DNA from 2 places in the Lysobacter sp. HDW10 genome. Region 2 is predicted to be linked to the other one. Evidence: riboswitches for the same ligand, from Rfam matches in the RefSeq annotation. Region 2 holds a riboswitch; the other holds the start of a gene.

Region 1 (7,655 bases), 650 kb from region 2:
GGATGTCTTTAACATCCTCTTGCAAGTGCTCGACGACGGCCGTCTGACGGACGGGCAGGGCCGCACGGTCGACTTCCGCAACACGGTCATAGTAATGACGTCGAACTTGGGCTCGCACCAAATTCAGGAGTTGTCCGGCGATGACTCACCCGAAGCCTATGTGCAAATGAAGGCGGCGGTCATGGGTGTGGTGCAAGCGCATTTCAGGCCGGAGTTCATCAATCGATTGGACGACATTGTCGTGTTCCATCCGCTGAGCAAGACGGAAATCAAATCGATTGCGCGCATCCAACTCCGTGGCTTGGAAAAGCGTTTGGCCGAACGCGGTATTTCCATCACCTTGAGCGACAAGGCGTTCGATCTGTTGGGCGACGTGGGCTTCGATCCGATATATGGCGCACGGCCATTGAAGCGCGCGATCCAGCAGCAGATTGAGAATCCGCTTGCCTCACTGATCTTGAAAGGTGACTTCGGCAGCGGCGACCATGTTCAGGTCGACGCAGAGGGCGGCAACTTGGTATTCAAACGCTAAGCAAGCGCTCGGATTAGGCGGCGTCGAAGTTTGGATTCAAACCGGCGTCGTCTTCCGGGTCGTCCGGCATCACGCGCTCGCCATCATCAACCATCAAGTGTTCTTGCGGCGCACCGCGCTTGTGTAGGCGACCGGCTTGCACAAGCGTTTGAATGACCGAAAAGACTTCCACGCGGCCGAACGGCTTCTTCATGAATTCGTCGGCACCTATGCGTTTGACATAAAACTGTTCGGTGGCCATGGCATTGCCACTAATCATGATGACGGGCGTTGTTGCGGTTTCTTCTTGCTTGCGGAAGTGGCGTAATGCATCGAAACCGCTCATGCCCGGCAGCACAACGTCTAAGAAGATCAATTCGGGCTTGTGTACTTTTGCGAGTTCAAGACCATTCTCGGCATCGCCTGCGGACATCACTTGATAGTGGTTCTGTTCGAGCATGCGGGTGAGCACATTGACGATGGTCTGAGAGTCGTCCACGACAAGGACTTTCAAGCCGATTTCACCCTGCTCGCGTCCGGTCAAACGGCGGTCGGTCGAATTGGTCTCACGGGCAGCCGCTGAACCTTGCGGTGCAGCTTCAGCGCTCGGTGTCCCCAACATCCGCTTCAGAAAATCCAGTGTTGCCATGGGTCAGTCCCTCCCTGCGGAAAGAGTACGCTGGAACATGCTGTTTTGTCACTGGTTTCGCAGGTTTAGCCGGGCGCACTTGCAAAATGAACGCGGTCACAGGAATACTGGTGCCGACGGAATTGGCAGCTTGCCCTGCACCAGACTTCTGGAGAAGCTCGGATTGTGAAATTGGACAGGCAACTGCTTCCACGCGGCTGGATTGCGCCGGCCGCGCTACTAAGCGCGATCGGCATCGGCTTGCAGCAGATTTCCATGCCCTATGTATGGGCCCATGGCGGTGTCACTGACAGCGCGACACTCATGCATTTGCACACGGGACTCGGCTTGGCGATCGCGATGCTTTTTCGCGACATTCGCATCCTGGTTACGTACTTTCTGGTGTTGTTTTGCGGCTGGGTGGTGCGCGCCTATGTCGACAACAGCACGTTCGATCAAATATGGCCCGGCATCGTCGATGTTCTGATCATCATTGTTTGGTCGCGCTTTTGCGCGAAATTGATGGGATGGCCGCGCGACGAGGGTCATCGCCGAATTGAGCGTGCCGACTTGCCACGCTTTGCATTCATTGGCTTGATGCTCTTTCCTTTGGGGGTGGTGTTCTCCGGCATCATGCGCGCGTGGGTCACCGTGCCTGAAGAATTGTTTGCAGGCGGTTTGCAAGTCATTTTCGCGCGCTTCTTCGGCGTCTTGATCGTGACCGTGCCATTGATCGGTTTCGTCACAGAGTTCAATGTTCGCGAACCCTATCGACTGCGTGTTAAACGCTCGCCGCATCGACGCGCCTTGTGGCTGTTGCTGATGCTGGGGTTGTTAGTGCTGGCCTATTTCGTGCTCAGCAATGTCGATCGCAAATCCACCGCAAATGGCGCTGCGCTCATTACGGATTTCCGCTATGCCGTTGCCGGTGTGCTGGCGTGGGTGTTTCTCTACCTCAGACCGCGTTTGGCGTTTGCCCTGCTGTCTGTCGCCATGATCTTGATTTGCAAGCTGGCGTCGATGGGCATTCCACAGCCCATTGATCCGGTAGCGCTGGCCAACTTGGCATCGATCTCGTTTGAAGCCCTGATTTTGCAGATTGGTTTGCTGTTCGTCTTTGTGTACCACCGTGATGTGGTCACCCAAGCAAGACGCCTGTCGACGCAAGCGCACGTGGATCCGGTATCGCAATTGCCCAACCTAGTCGCGTTCCGTGATGTGGCCAAGTTGATGCAAAAGCGCGGTGAGCCCTTGGAAATCGGCTACATGTTTATTGACAGTAGCGAAGAATGGACGGCCGGCTTCGGTATCGATCTTCAAGCACGTGTGCAGCGCGAAATTGCGCAGCAGCTGTCGAATTTCTGCGAGCCGTTTATAGCGGGTACCGGCCAGTTTGTTCTGATGCCGCGCGCTGAAGGTCTGACCGAACGCTCGTGGGTACGCGTTATTCGTCGCATCGAATCATTAACCGTCGACATTGATGGGCAGTTGGTGCGGCTGTCGCCCTACCTAGGTGTGGCGGTCGTGAAAGACGACAGTGTCTTGGCTTTGAACAGTGCACTCCTGGTCGCCTCGCAGTTGGCGTTTGACGCACGTCGTCGATATGAAGTGCGACCGCTGTATGACAGCAGCAGCGAACCTTTGGCGGGTGCGGCGCGAACACGTTTGCAGTCAGTGGGTGAGGCTCTGGCCAATATCCGTTCGCGAAGGATTGAACTGTGGTTCCAAGAAATCGTCCCGGCAGGTGTCCGCGCACACGATGGGCGCCGCTACGGTGAAATCTTGTGCCGCCTGCGAAGTGCAGATGGCGAATTGATGCAACCCACGTCGTTTATCGAACCTTTGGAAGCTGCAGGGAGAGGCGCCGAGCTCGATCTCAGCGTGTGGCGTTCACTGGTCTCTGTGTTGAGCGAAAACCACGATGTCGCGTCTCGCCTGAGACTGTCTGTAAACTTAGGCGGCGCAAGTTTGGCTTCTGCATCGTTCTTGCGCGACTTTGAACGCGTGCTCGACGCGATGCCTGTGCCCGCAGATTCGATCTGTTTGGAAATCACCGAAACGGCCGCAATTTCAGGTCTGGATGAGGCCCGTGCCGTACTCGAACGGGTGCGCGCGCGGGGGTGTCGCATCGCCATCGATGACTTCGGCAGCGGCGTGCAAAACTTCAGTCGTCTGCGCGATTTGCCTGTGGATGTGTTGAAGCTGGATGGCAGTTACGTGCGCAATGTGGTGGGCAATCCGAAAGACCAAGCGCTCGTGCGCGCCGCTGTGCAATTGGCGCAGGCATTCAATGCGGAAACCGTGGCGGAATACGTCGAGACCGAAGAGGCCGCGCAATGCTTGCGTGAGATCGGTGTGGATTGGTTCCAGGGGCATCTGTTTGCAGAAGCGCGCCCATTGAACGATGTACTTGAAGAGCTGCGTCGCTATCGCTAATTCGACAGCGCTCGCACGCGACTAGGCGGCCACGTAGGGCCGGTCACGAATCCACATGGTTGCGATCCATTTTTCGCCCGCCTTGACCGGTGCACCGCCGTGGAACGACATGGCGTCACAGCGGCCCGCTTCATCGGTGTACGCAAAGTAAGAGGCATGCCCGGTTTGCGGAGCAATCGAAAGATCGCCATAGGGGAAGATGGTTTCGCCGCCTGCCTCTACGTCATTGAGGTAAATCACAAGCGTGGCAACGCGTTGCCCATGCTTCAAATGGCGGCGTTCGCCCAGCGATCCCATCGCAAAATAGTCGTAGTGCGGTGCATATTCGGCACCGACGCCATAGCGCATGACCTGCAGACCTTCGCCATGGTCAGAAGGGATGCCTGTCAGTTGCGCGATGCGCTCGTCGAGCTTGGCAATCAGTGGAGACTCACCGCGCGACAACATCACCAACTCACTGGTGCGACGGTCATCGACCAAGTCGCTGCCATCAATCGGGCTGACGACCATGGCGCGTGAAATTCTGTAGCGCGAGTATTCGATGAGTTCGTGGCATTCTTCCGCGGTCAATACGTTGGCCAAGCCAATGACATACGGGCGCTCGCTTCGGCACACCACTTTGATGGCGCCATGGTCGAGCGGAATGCTGTTTTGCGTTTCGGCGCGTTTGATGCGCGCTGTGGGCTCAAAGCCTTCAATCCACGTAGCTGTCTGGTTGGCTGCTTCTGCTTGGAAGTCATCATCCAACAACGATTCGAGGTCTTCCGGCGGGCAATCGAATGCGATCGCGGTGGCGCGCTCAGCATCTTCTTGCGCGTAGTGATGCTCGATCAGCAGCGCATGGACTTCATCACGGGTGAAGTTTTCAGCGCGACGGTCACGCAGCCACTGGGCAAGTTCTTTGTTGATTGGATTGGCCATTGGGACATTTTAGCGGAGCGGGGTGAGGCTTTTGCGCTAAACTTGTCCCGCCTTAGGTGACCGCGATGAGCGGTTGAAACGGGAATCCGGTACGCGCATGCAAATCCGGAGCTGCCCCCGCAACGGTAGGCGAGCAGGGTTCTCCCCGCAATCGGACATGGCCACTGTGCACAGGCATGGGAAGGCGTCTCGACTGCGTTGATTCGATGCTCGCAAGCCCGGAGACCGGCCTGAGGAAAACCGGACATGCGGCGGGCATGCAGGCGGTGGCCGTGCCTGTCTGCGTGCGTCCCTTGCTTGCTCCTTCATGTTTTTTTCAATGAACGTTGCGCCTGCTGCGCAATGCATGGAGTTGCTTGAATGAAAAAGTCTGTCATCCGTATGTCCGCACTCAGCATCGGCATTTCGCTGGTGTGCACGAGCGTCGCCGCACACGCACAAGAAACCGAAGCCAAGAAATTCGACGCTGTCACCGTCACGGGGACACGCGTTGAATCCGAGTCGCCGGTGGCCTCGACCACGTTGATCACACGCGAAGAAATTGCACGTTTGAAGCCCGCGTCATTGCAAGAGCTCTTGCGCGGTCGCGCGGGCGTCAATATTTACAACCAAGGCGGCGCTGGCAAATTGTCCGGCCTTTCCATGCGCGGCATGGGCACGAGCCACTACGTCTTGATGGTTGATGGCGTGAAGGTCGGCAATGTCACTTCCGGACTGTCGATGATTCACGACATTCCGGTCTCGCAAATTGAGCGCGTTGAAATTGTGCGCGGACCGATGTCGAGCTTGTACGGTTCTGAAGCCATGTCAGGCGTCATTCAAATCTTTACGCGTCGTGGCAACAAGGCGTTCTCACCCACGGTCAGCGTGGGCTTGGGGACGAAAGATACACAACGCATTCATGCCGGCTTTACTGGCAAACAAGGCCGCGCAGATTACGCAGTAAACGCAGCGTATTCGCACACCGGCGGCATCAACGCATGCAATGGCGATGCAGTGACCTTCCAAGGGTGCGGTGCCAACGAACCTGACACAGACGGCTACAAGAACGGGTCGGTGTCTCTGAGCGGTGGTTACGATTTCAGCGACGCATGGCGCGCGGAAGCAAACGTGATGTCGATCGATGCTGAGAATTTCTATGACGGCTGGTTCAACCACAGCCGCGTACAACAGCAAGTAGCTGGCGCGAAGTTGCGCTATGCGCCGAGTAAAGCGTTTTCGTTGACGGCGACCGTCGGACGCAATCGCGACCGTTCGCGTAACTATCACGACACGGTGTTCATGAACGACGTCAACACGCAGCGCGACCAAGCGAGCGTGCAGGCAGACATCGCTTTGGCCGGCACACTCAGCATCGGCTACGACTGGATGCGCGACAGCGTCGATTCCACCACAGCGTTTTCGATGCTTTCGCGTTATTCGCGCGCGGTGTTTGCGCAATGGGTCGGTGAGCGCGGTCCCAATCATTTCCAAGCGGGTGTGCGTCATGAAGACAACAGCCAATTCGGCAGCGCGTTTACCGGCAATGTCGGTTACGCCTACGACATCAACGCGTCACTTCGACTGCGCGTCAATTACGGTACTGCGTTCCGTGCACCAAGCTTCAATGATTTGTACTACCCGGGCGCCAACAACCCGGACTTGAAGCCGGAACGTTCGAAGAGCGCCGAACTCGGTGTCGAAGGTCAACATGGCTGGGGCCATTGGTCGGTGAGTGCGTACGAAAACCGTTTGCGCGACTTGATCATTTTCGACCCGACCAAGAGCTCGGTGAGCAGCCCGTGGGGTCAACCTGACAATGTGCAGATCGCCAAGATTCGCGGCATTGAGTTGGAAGTCGGTACAGACCTTGCCGGCTGGGATCTCACAGGCGCGATGACTTGGCTCGATCCGCGCAATCGCACACCGGGTGCGCAATACGGCAATCTGTTGAATCGTCGCTCGCGCCTGACAGGACGCGTCGATGCTGACAAGACCCTCGGCCAGTTCCGCGTGGGTGCGTCTGTCAACGGTGCCGGCGCACGCTATGACGACCCGAACAACCGCGTTCGTTTGGCGGGATATGCAACCGCAGACGCCCGTCTGGCTTGGATGCCGTCGTCGCGCATCACCGTGCAATTCACCGCAACCAACGTCTTTGATAAGAAGTACGAAACCTCTGCTTGGTACAACCAAGCGGGTCGCGGCTGGATGCTGGACTTCACCTGGGCACCCTAAGGGCGGCGCTCCGTTAAAATACTCGGATGATCGCCTTTAGAAATTTCTCGCTGCGACGCGGCGAGCGTCTGCTTTTGTCCGATGTCGACCTTGCCCTCCATGCGGGATACCGCGTGGGCGTGGTCGGCCGCAATGGGGCTGGCAAGTCTTCACTGTTTGCCGCCTTGTTGGGGGAAGTCGAGCCCGATAAGGGCGATCTGGATGTGCCGGGTAAGGCACGGGTGGCGAGTGTGGCGCAGGAAACGCCGCACTTGCCGGACCCAGCGCTGGATTTCGTGCTCTCTGGCGATGGCGCCGTGCATGCCGCGGTGCGTGCTGAACGCGAAGCCATGCGTGCGGAAGACTGGGAAGCCGTGGCGGAGGCGCACCACCTACTGGCCGAGCTCAATGCCTATGACGGCGAGGCGCGTGCCGCAAAGTTGATGCATGGTCTGGGTTTCCCGCAAACGACCCACGAAACCCCGGTGTCGGATTTCTCAGGCGGTTGGCGTGTGCGATTGAATGTCGCACGCGCACTGATGACGCCGAGCGACCTGTTGCTCCTCGACGAACCCACCAACCACTTGGACATGGACGCTGTGGTGTGGCTGGAAGATTGGTTGAAGCGGTACGACGGTACCTTGCTCGTGATTTCGCACGATCGCGAATTCCTCGACAACGTCACCACACACATACTGCATTTGCATGACGGCAAGGCCAAGTTGTACGCGGGCAACTACACCGCGTTTGAACGCCAGCGCGCAGAGCATTTGCGTCAACAACAAATCGCGTTTGAAAAAGAACAGACTGAGCGCGCGCATTTGCAAAGCTTTATCGATCGCTTCAAGGCCAAGGCAAGCAAGGCAAAGCAAGCACAAAGCCGCATGAAGCGCCTGGAGAAACTTGCCGGCACGGAAGCCGTACGCGCAGAACGCGGCGTTTTTATTCAACTGCCAGAGCCCT
Region 2 (7,655 bases):
ATGCGCGCGCACGCGCATTAGGATCCGGCAAATAGGTATCCAGCAAGGTCAGATAGAACTGCACATGCAGTGCCTCTTCATACAACTGGCGCGACAAATACATGCGCGCTTCCGGTGCGTTGATGTGCTGATACAAATTCAAGACCAGATTGTTCGACACGATGGAATCGCCCGTTGCGAAGAACGCAACCAGGCGCTCAATCAAATGCCGCTCGGCGTCCCCGAATTTGTGCGACAGATCTTTGACGTCAAGTGAGAAGTCCACCTCCTCCACTGTCCACGTATTGCGAATTGCGCTGCGATACATTTCATAGAACTTGGGGTAGCGCATCGGACGCAAGGTCAGCTCAAAGCCCGGGTCCAGCAAGTGCTTGTTCGTGTTCATTGGCAGGCCTCGCAGGTTTCCGGGTTTTCAAGTGAGCAGGCCAGTGCGGCTTGATCAGTCGTTGCAGCGCTCAGGGTCGTTTTGGCGATGCGCGTGGCGGGTCGCGAGCGCAAGTAGTAGGTGGTTTTGACGCCACGCTTCCATGCGTACATGTACATCGAAGACATTGCACCGATGTTCGGATTCTCCATAAAGAGATTCAGAGACGCCGATTGATCGATAAAGGCACCGCGGTCTGCTGCCATGTCGATGAGGCCACGCATTGGCACCTCCCACGTGGTGCGGTAGATATCGCGAAGCAGTTGGGGGATTGACTGAATGCTTTGTATCGAACCTTCTGCGTGCTTGATCGCATCGCGCATTTCAGACGTCCAAAGGCCGAGCTTCTTCAATTCGTCGACCAAGTAGCGATTGACTTGCAGAAAGTCGCCGGAGAGCGTTTCGCGCTTGAAAAGATTGCTGGTCTGCGGTTCAACGCATTCGTAGCACCCTGCAATCGACGCGATCGTAGCTGTCGGTGCGATTGCAATCAGCAAAGAGTTGCGCAAGCCGTGCGTCTTGATTCTGTCGCGCAGTGCATCCCAGCATTCGATCTCATTCGGCACGACACCCCAGGCATCAAACTGCAGTTCGCCTGAAGCGGCGCGAGTCTCATTGAAGTTGGGATGCGCACCTCGCTCGATCGCCAATTCACACGACGTGGAGAGGGCGTGGAAATAAATTGTTTCGGAAATACGCGCGGAAAGCGCACGTGCTTTGTCGGAGTCAAATGGCAATCGGAGCCTGAAGAACACGTCCTGCAAGCCCATCACCCCCAGCCCCACCGGACGCCAGCGCAGATTGCCGCGACGCGCGGACTCTATCGGATAGAAGTTGAGGTCGATCACCCGATCAAGCTGGCGAATCGCTTGCTGCACTGTTTCACCCAGCTTCACAAAATCAAACGCACCGTCTCCATCAAAGTGGCGGGATAGATTGATAGACCCCAAATTGCACACCGCCGTCTCGGCAGAAGACGTGACCTCCAAGATCTCGGTGCACAAGTTCGAGAGGTGAATGACGTTGCCTGCTTTGGCCGTTTGGTTGCTCTTGCGATTGCAATGATCTTTGAACGTCATCCAGCCATTGCCGGTCTGTGCCAGCGTTCGCATCATGCGCGCATAGAGTTCGCGAGCCGGCAACTGTTTTGCAAATTTGCCAAGACTTTCCGCCTGGACGTAAGCGCGTTCAAAGTCATCACCGAAGAGATCCACAAACTCCGGTGTGACGCGTGGATCAAAGAGGGACCACACGGCATCTTCTTCAACACGACGCATGAACAGATCCGGCACCCAATTGGCAAGATTCAAGTTGTGTGTGCGTCGCGCTTCATCACCCGTGTTGTCGCGCAACTCCAAGAACGCCTCTATGTCGGCGTGCCAAGGTTCCAAATAGACGCACGCCGCACCCTTACGCTTGCCGCCTTGATTTACAGCGGCGACGGATGCATCCAATGTTCGCAAAAACGGTACGACACCGTTCGAATGCCCGTTCGTCGAACGAATCAAAGAGCCACTCGCGCGCACGCGTGAAAACGAGACACCAATCCCGCCACTGAACTTGGACAATTGCGCGATATCGCCATACTTCGCGTAGATTGACGCCAGCGTGTCTTCTGGAGAATCCAAGAGAAAGCAGCTCGACAATTGCTCGTGACGCGTCCCGCTGTTGAACAAGGTGGGCGAGCTCGGGATGTACTCCAGGTTCGCCATCGTTGTGTACAGATCAATCGCCTCGCTAGCGTCCTCACTCAAAGCACACGCGATGCGCATAAAGAACTGCTGCGGCGTTTCAATCACCCATCGCAAATGCGGGTGGCGCAACAAATAGCGGTCGTATAGGGTGCGCAAGCCGAAGTACTCGAAGTGCAAGTTGCAGGATGCATCGATTGCTGCATTTAACTTGCGCGCATTGTTCTGTACAAAATCCAGCAGGCGATCATTGATCAAACCCGTCTCGTGTCCACGCATCACCGATTGCGAGAACGCATGAATCTCTTGGCTCGCGACTTCCTTCTCAATCACCTCGGTCAACAGTCGCGCTGCAAGCTTGCCGTACTCCGGCTCTTCGCCTGTCAATGACGCTGCCGTTCGAATAGACAATTCATCCAACTCGCGTGTGGTCGCACCGTCATACAAACCGGAAATCGTGCGCGTCGCCACGCGCATCGGATCAATGGCATGTAAGCCATCGGCTGCGCGCGTGATGGCGCGAACAATCTTGTTGAGATCCACCAATTCCGATTGGCCATTGCGTTTGCGCACGCGCATGCTGGCGCCCGTCGGAGGGGGCGTCAAATCAAATGCTGTGGGTTCTTGGGTATCGGGCGCCAATACGGCGATATCGCTGCTGTGTGTCATGCAATCCACTCCTGAGTGATGCACGTGCCAACTGCCCGCGCAGATGGCTGAAGTGGCAAACCCACGGCAGGCCCAACAACGGGCAAACCGCAGCCTTGCCCCCTCGGGCATGCAGGTTTCAGGATGGGCGGATGGTGTCGCAGAAACGAAGACGCCGATGGCGCGTTCTGCTGCACCAGCCATCTCCCCCCGGAGACCTTGCGGCCGGCACCGCGCGTTGTGCTTCGCGCGGCTGTCGGCAGGTCTTCGGGCTTATGGACATTGTCCTTGAGAGGACACTCTACTTTCGCAGCTTCCCGGCTTCACTCGGCCAGTGCTCAATGCGATTTCGTTTCCAAGTACCGCTGCGGGGCAGCGCCGGATTCAAACCGGCTTCCCTTTTCATCCGTGGGGTCACCACAGAACCGACAAACCCAAGATACAGGGGTCGACCCGTTTAGGCAACACAAGATGTTGCGGATAAGCTCAATCGGTCAAAGGAATGACCGGCGTATCCAAAGGCACCAATTTTGCCTTGCGATAGCGCTGCACGGCGGCCTGATAGTCAACTTCAATCTTGTCGTTCTCAGCGCTCATACGCGCCAAGCTGGTCATGGCATTGCGCAAGACGGCGCGTTGAGTCGTTACCGCGTCGGCTTGCGCTTTGCTCACGGGCTTGCCCGCGAGCTCGGACTCAGCGGCTTGTTGCAAGACCGAAATCAGCGCTTTGCGTTGCGTTGAAAGCGAGGCACCCGCAGCCACCAAACTGCCCTTGGAAATATCCAAGCGCAACTGATAAGCGCGGTTCAAATCACGCTCGCTCGGATACGACTCTGCCAAGGCCATTTGCTCGCGTGCTTCACGCGCCTTCTCTTCTTCCGTTTGTGCTTGTGCGGCGTTCGCAGCCTCAACCGCCGCACGCTCAGACGCAGACAGCACACGACCTTGAGAGTCGGTCAACACACCTTGTGCGTTGTAGACCTTGCGCGCATTGTTCGCGGCACTCGCAGGCATGGCATCGCCACAGACCTGGCGACCGCCTTCCTGCCAGCACGTGACCTTGCGCTGCGCCGGTGCAGTTTGTGCGATGACCTGCGCAGTAGCCAGGACACACACAGACGAAATGGCGATTGAAATGAATTTATTCATCACTGGATCCCCCGATCAGTTGCTGCCATAACTCGAACGATACGCCAGCAAGGCATCGTGGTGTTGCTTTAAATGGGTGTTGTCTTCAGCAAAATGAAGCAGATTGGTCAAAGTCGCGACGGCAATCACAGGAACACCGGTACTGGCCTTTACCGAGTTCACGGCGGAGACGCGATTATCTTCGCTCAGAATTTCTTGGCGGTCCAAGGCGATGACCACGCCGGCGACCACGCCACCCGCTGCTTCGATATGGCCGATCGCTTCGCGGATAGCGGTGCCGGCCGTGATGACGTCATCGACAATCAATACGCGCTTTCCCGCGACCGAGGCACCCATCAAGGTGCCGCCTTCGCCATGGGTCTTGGCTTCTTTGCGATTGAATGCCACTTCCAAGTCGCGTCCACGGCGTGCAAATTCGCAGGCCACGGCAGTCGCCAGCGGAATGCCTTTATAGGCGGGGCCAAACAGCATGTCGAAGTCCGCGCCCGCCTCAGACAAGGCTTCGGCATAGCAACCGGCCAGCGCCGCCAGTGAGGCCCCCGTGTTGAACTGCCCAGCATTAAAGAAGTACGGACTATTGCGCCCGGACTTCAATGTGAACGCGCCGAAACGCAAGGCGTCCATGCGCATTGCGAGCTCGAGAAAGGTGCGTTGGTTGGCTGAAAGCGCCCGATTCATGCAAGCAGTCTACGGTTTAGATAACGCTTCAATGATACGGAATTTGCTTGCTATCATCGAACTCGACTGTTTCGCGGACTGTGCATGCGCATCTTGAGTTTTAACGCCAACGGCCTGCGCTCTGCAGCCAGCAAAGGTTTCTTCGACTGGTTCCACACGCAAGACATCGATGTCATGGCGGTGCAGGAAACCAAAGCGCAAGCCCACCAGCTCACCGATGCCTTGTTTAACCCCGAGGGTTACCACGTCCACTTCCGCGATTCGACCGTGAAGAAGGGCTATAGCGGCGTCGCGCTTTACTCACGACGCGAACCCGACAGCGTGCTGACTGCGATGAATCGCCCGGACTTCGATGAAGAAGGCCGATATATCGAAGCGCGCTTCGGCAATTTGAGTGTGGTGTCTTTCTATATTCCTTCGGGCAGCTCGGGTGAAGTGCGTCAGGGCGTGAAAGAAGATGTCATGGCCTGGTTGGCACCGCATCTGGACGAATGGTTGGCCAGCGGACGCGACTATGTGCTGTGCGGCGACTGGAATATTGTCCGCTCTGAGAAGGACATCAAGAATTGGAAAAGCAATCAAAAGAATTCCGGTTGCTTGCCGCATGAGCGTGCTTGGTTGAACAGTCGCATTGCAGACACGCATGGCGATGGCAGTGCGCAACCAGAACACGGCTGGCACGACAGCTTCCGCGTGGCGCGTCCTGACGACGTCGAGTACAGCTGGTGGAGTCAACGCGGTGGATCGCGCGGCAAAGATGTCGGTTGGCGCATTGACTATCAGTTGCTCACGCCGGGCCTTGCCGAACGCGTCAAACATGCACAACACTTTCGTGAGCCATATTTCTCGGATCACGCGCCTTATCTCCTGGAACTCGACTGGAACGAAAACACATGAGCACAACCACACCGGAAAAAAAGCGTAAGCCCTCGGTGTGGAAATCGTTTACCGGCCCTAAGGCTTGGACGATGTTCTTCTTTGGATTCTCTTCAGGCCTGCCGTTCTTGCTGGTGGCGGGCACCTTGGCCATGTGGCTCAAAGACAACAACATTGTCTTGAAAGAAATCACCATGATTGCGAGCGCGGGCATGTTGTATGCCTTCAAGTTTGTGTGGGCGCCCTTGCTCGATCACACCGGCTTGCCTGCGTTCTCAAAACTCGGACGCCGACGGGGCTGGTTGCTCTTCGCGCAATTGGGTGTCGTGGCAGGCTTGATATTGATGGCGCTTGTGACACCGACGCACCTGGCCACATTCATTTGGGTGACGGTGGCCGTGGCGTTCTTTGGCGCGACGCAAGACATTGCCGTCGACGCGTATCGCATCGAGATTGCGCCGGTGGAAGAACAGGGCGCTTTGGTCGCGACGTATTCCTTGGGGTATCGAATTGGTCTGATCATGGCGGGCGCGTTTGCCTTGATCATGGCCGATCATATTTCTTGGCCCACGGTGTACTACGCAATGGCCGCCTTGATGTTGGTGCCGATTGTGGCCACCGTGCTTTCGAAAGAACCCGAAGCCCATCGCGCGCTGCCGCAGGCATGGGGTGATGCCATGCGCCTCGCCATTGTCGACCCGTTTGCGGATTTCTTTCGACGCTACGGCTGGGCCTTGGCGCTGACGATTCTCGCTTTCATCTTGCTCTTCAAGATTCCCGAGCAAGCCACGATCGGCGGCATCATGAGCCCGTTCTATCGCGAGATGGGTTTCAGCAAAACCGAGATCGGTTCGATCACCAAGTTGTGGGGCGTGTGGGTCGGCATCTTGGGTGTGTTCTTTGGCGGTGCGATGGTCGCGCGTTGGGGCGCATGGAAATCACTCGGCGCAATGACCATCATTTGCGGCGCCTGCAACTTGCTGTACTTGTTCCTGATCGTGCACAAGGGCGACCTGATGGTGCTCACGCTGGTGATCTCGGCCGAGAATCTGACGCTCGGTATGTTGGGTCCACCGACCGTGGCGTTCTTGTCCGCACTGGTGAACAAGGAGCACACGGCCACGCAGTACGCCCTTTTGAGTTCGTTGGTGAACTTGCCGGGTAAGGTGCTGGGCTTCTTTGCCGGCGGCATAGTGATGAGCACCGGTTACGGCATGTACTTCGTCATCACGGTGATGGCGTTGATTCCCGCTGCGATGTTGTGGGTGTATCTGACACCGCGATTGCGCGAGCGTGTGGTCGACGCCGGCGCATAACGCGTTTCAATCATCGAAGCCGAGCGCGTTACTCCGGAAGCGGGCTCGCCGAACGCACGTGATTGGGCGCGCGTTCTTTCGGCAGCACAAACACATAGTCGAACAACCGCGACCATTGCTCAGTCGTTTCTTTTGAATAGTCCAAGAGCTTGCTCGGGCGCGACGTGGCAGCGGCGTCCGTTTTAAGGTCGAACAGTTGCGACCGTTTGCCGAGGCCGGTGACGTAGCGCTCCAAGCTCTCGGCTGACGCAGGTGCCAAGACCTTCTGACTCTTGCACGGCGGCATGCAGTACGCGCCGTCGATGGCCGTGAATCCGACGCTCACCACATCATGGGTTGGGCCGAAGTGGCTTGCCAAGGGGTGAACGTCTGCGACGGCTTCGCGCGCCGCATGGATGTTGGCCGTCCACACGACCGTCTTCGTATTGGGCTTGATCATGCGCTGCAAGTTCTCGAACATCAGCATGTCGCGATCATTCACATAGTTGTCGTTTGAGAACGACAAGAAGCGATCGAAATTTTTCGCAAGTGCGATCTGTTCCGGTGCACCGCTTTGCTTCGCGTGTGCGACGAATGCCTCTGCGCAGTGCTTTAAATCTTTGTCGAATTGGTCATCTTTGGGGTGCGTTTCATCGAATGACCACTGTGTGAGTCGATTGGTCAAATCCGAACACGTCTTTGCCCGATCTCGCGGCATACCCGCAGTCAAATCCGCGGCGAACTGCGCTTGTGCGTAACGCGATGTCGAACTGCCAAGCTGTCCATCAATCCCTTGCACACGAATTTCATTGCGGTTCGCCATGCCCACAAGGCGCTCGAACAAGGCATCAGTTTCTCCGGTGGTCGACCAAAGGCCGCCAATGGCATTTCTGA

The links. Region 2 has a riboswitch for cobalamin ahead of G7069_RS04205 (ribonucleoside-diphosphate reductase subunit alpha). Riboswitches for the same ligand answer to the same signal wherever they lie in the genome.
Region 1: another riboswitch for cobalamin. It lies ahead of G7069_RS01120 (TonB-dependent receptor); the one in region 2 lies ahead of G7069_RS04205 (ribonucleoside-diphosphate reductase subunit alpha).

The regions. Positions count from the first base shown of each region.
Region 1 covers NZ_CP049864.1:224,128-231,782, reverse strand. The annotation lists gene clpB (ATP-dependent chaperone ClpB) at 1-532, shown strand, start outside; gene G7069_RS01135 (response regulator) at 546-1,160, opposite strand; gene G7069_RS01130 (GGDEF domain-containing phosphodiesterase) at 1,326-3,575, shown strand; gene G7069_RS01125 (2OG-Fe(II) oxygenase) at 3,597-4,496, opposite strand; cobalamin riboswitch at 4,534-4,745, shown strand; gene G7069_RS01120 (TonB-dependent receptor) at 4,857-6,713, shown strand; gene G7069_RS01115 (ATP-binding cassette domain-containing protein) at 6,740-7,655, shown strand, end outside.
Region 2 covers NZ_CP049864.1:872,190-879,844, forward strand. The annotation lists gene G7069_RS04200 (ribonucleotide-diphosphate reductase subunit beta) at 1-385, opposite strand, end outside; gene G7069_RS04205 (ribonucleoside-diphosphate reductase subunit alpha) at 382-2,784, opposite strand; cobalamin riboswitch at 3,004-3,208, opposite strand; gene G7069_RS04210 (hypothetical protein) at 3,250-3,912, opposite strand; gene pyrE (orotate phosphoribosyltransferase) at 3,928-4,590, opposite strand; gene G7069_RS04220 (exodeoxyribonuclease III) at 4,675-5,487, shown strand; gene G7069_RS04225 (MFS transporter) at 5,484-6,782, shown strand; gene G7069_RS04230 (erythromycin esterase family protein) at 6,811-7,655, opposite strand, start outside.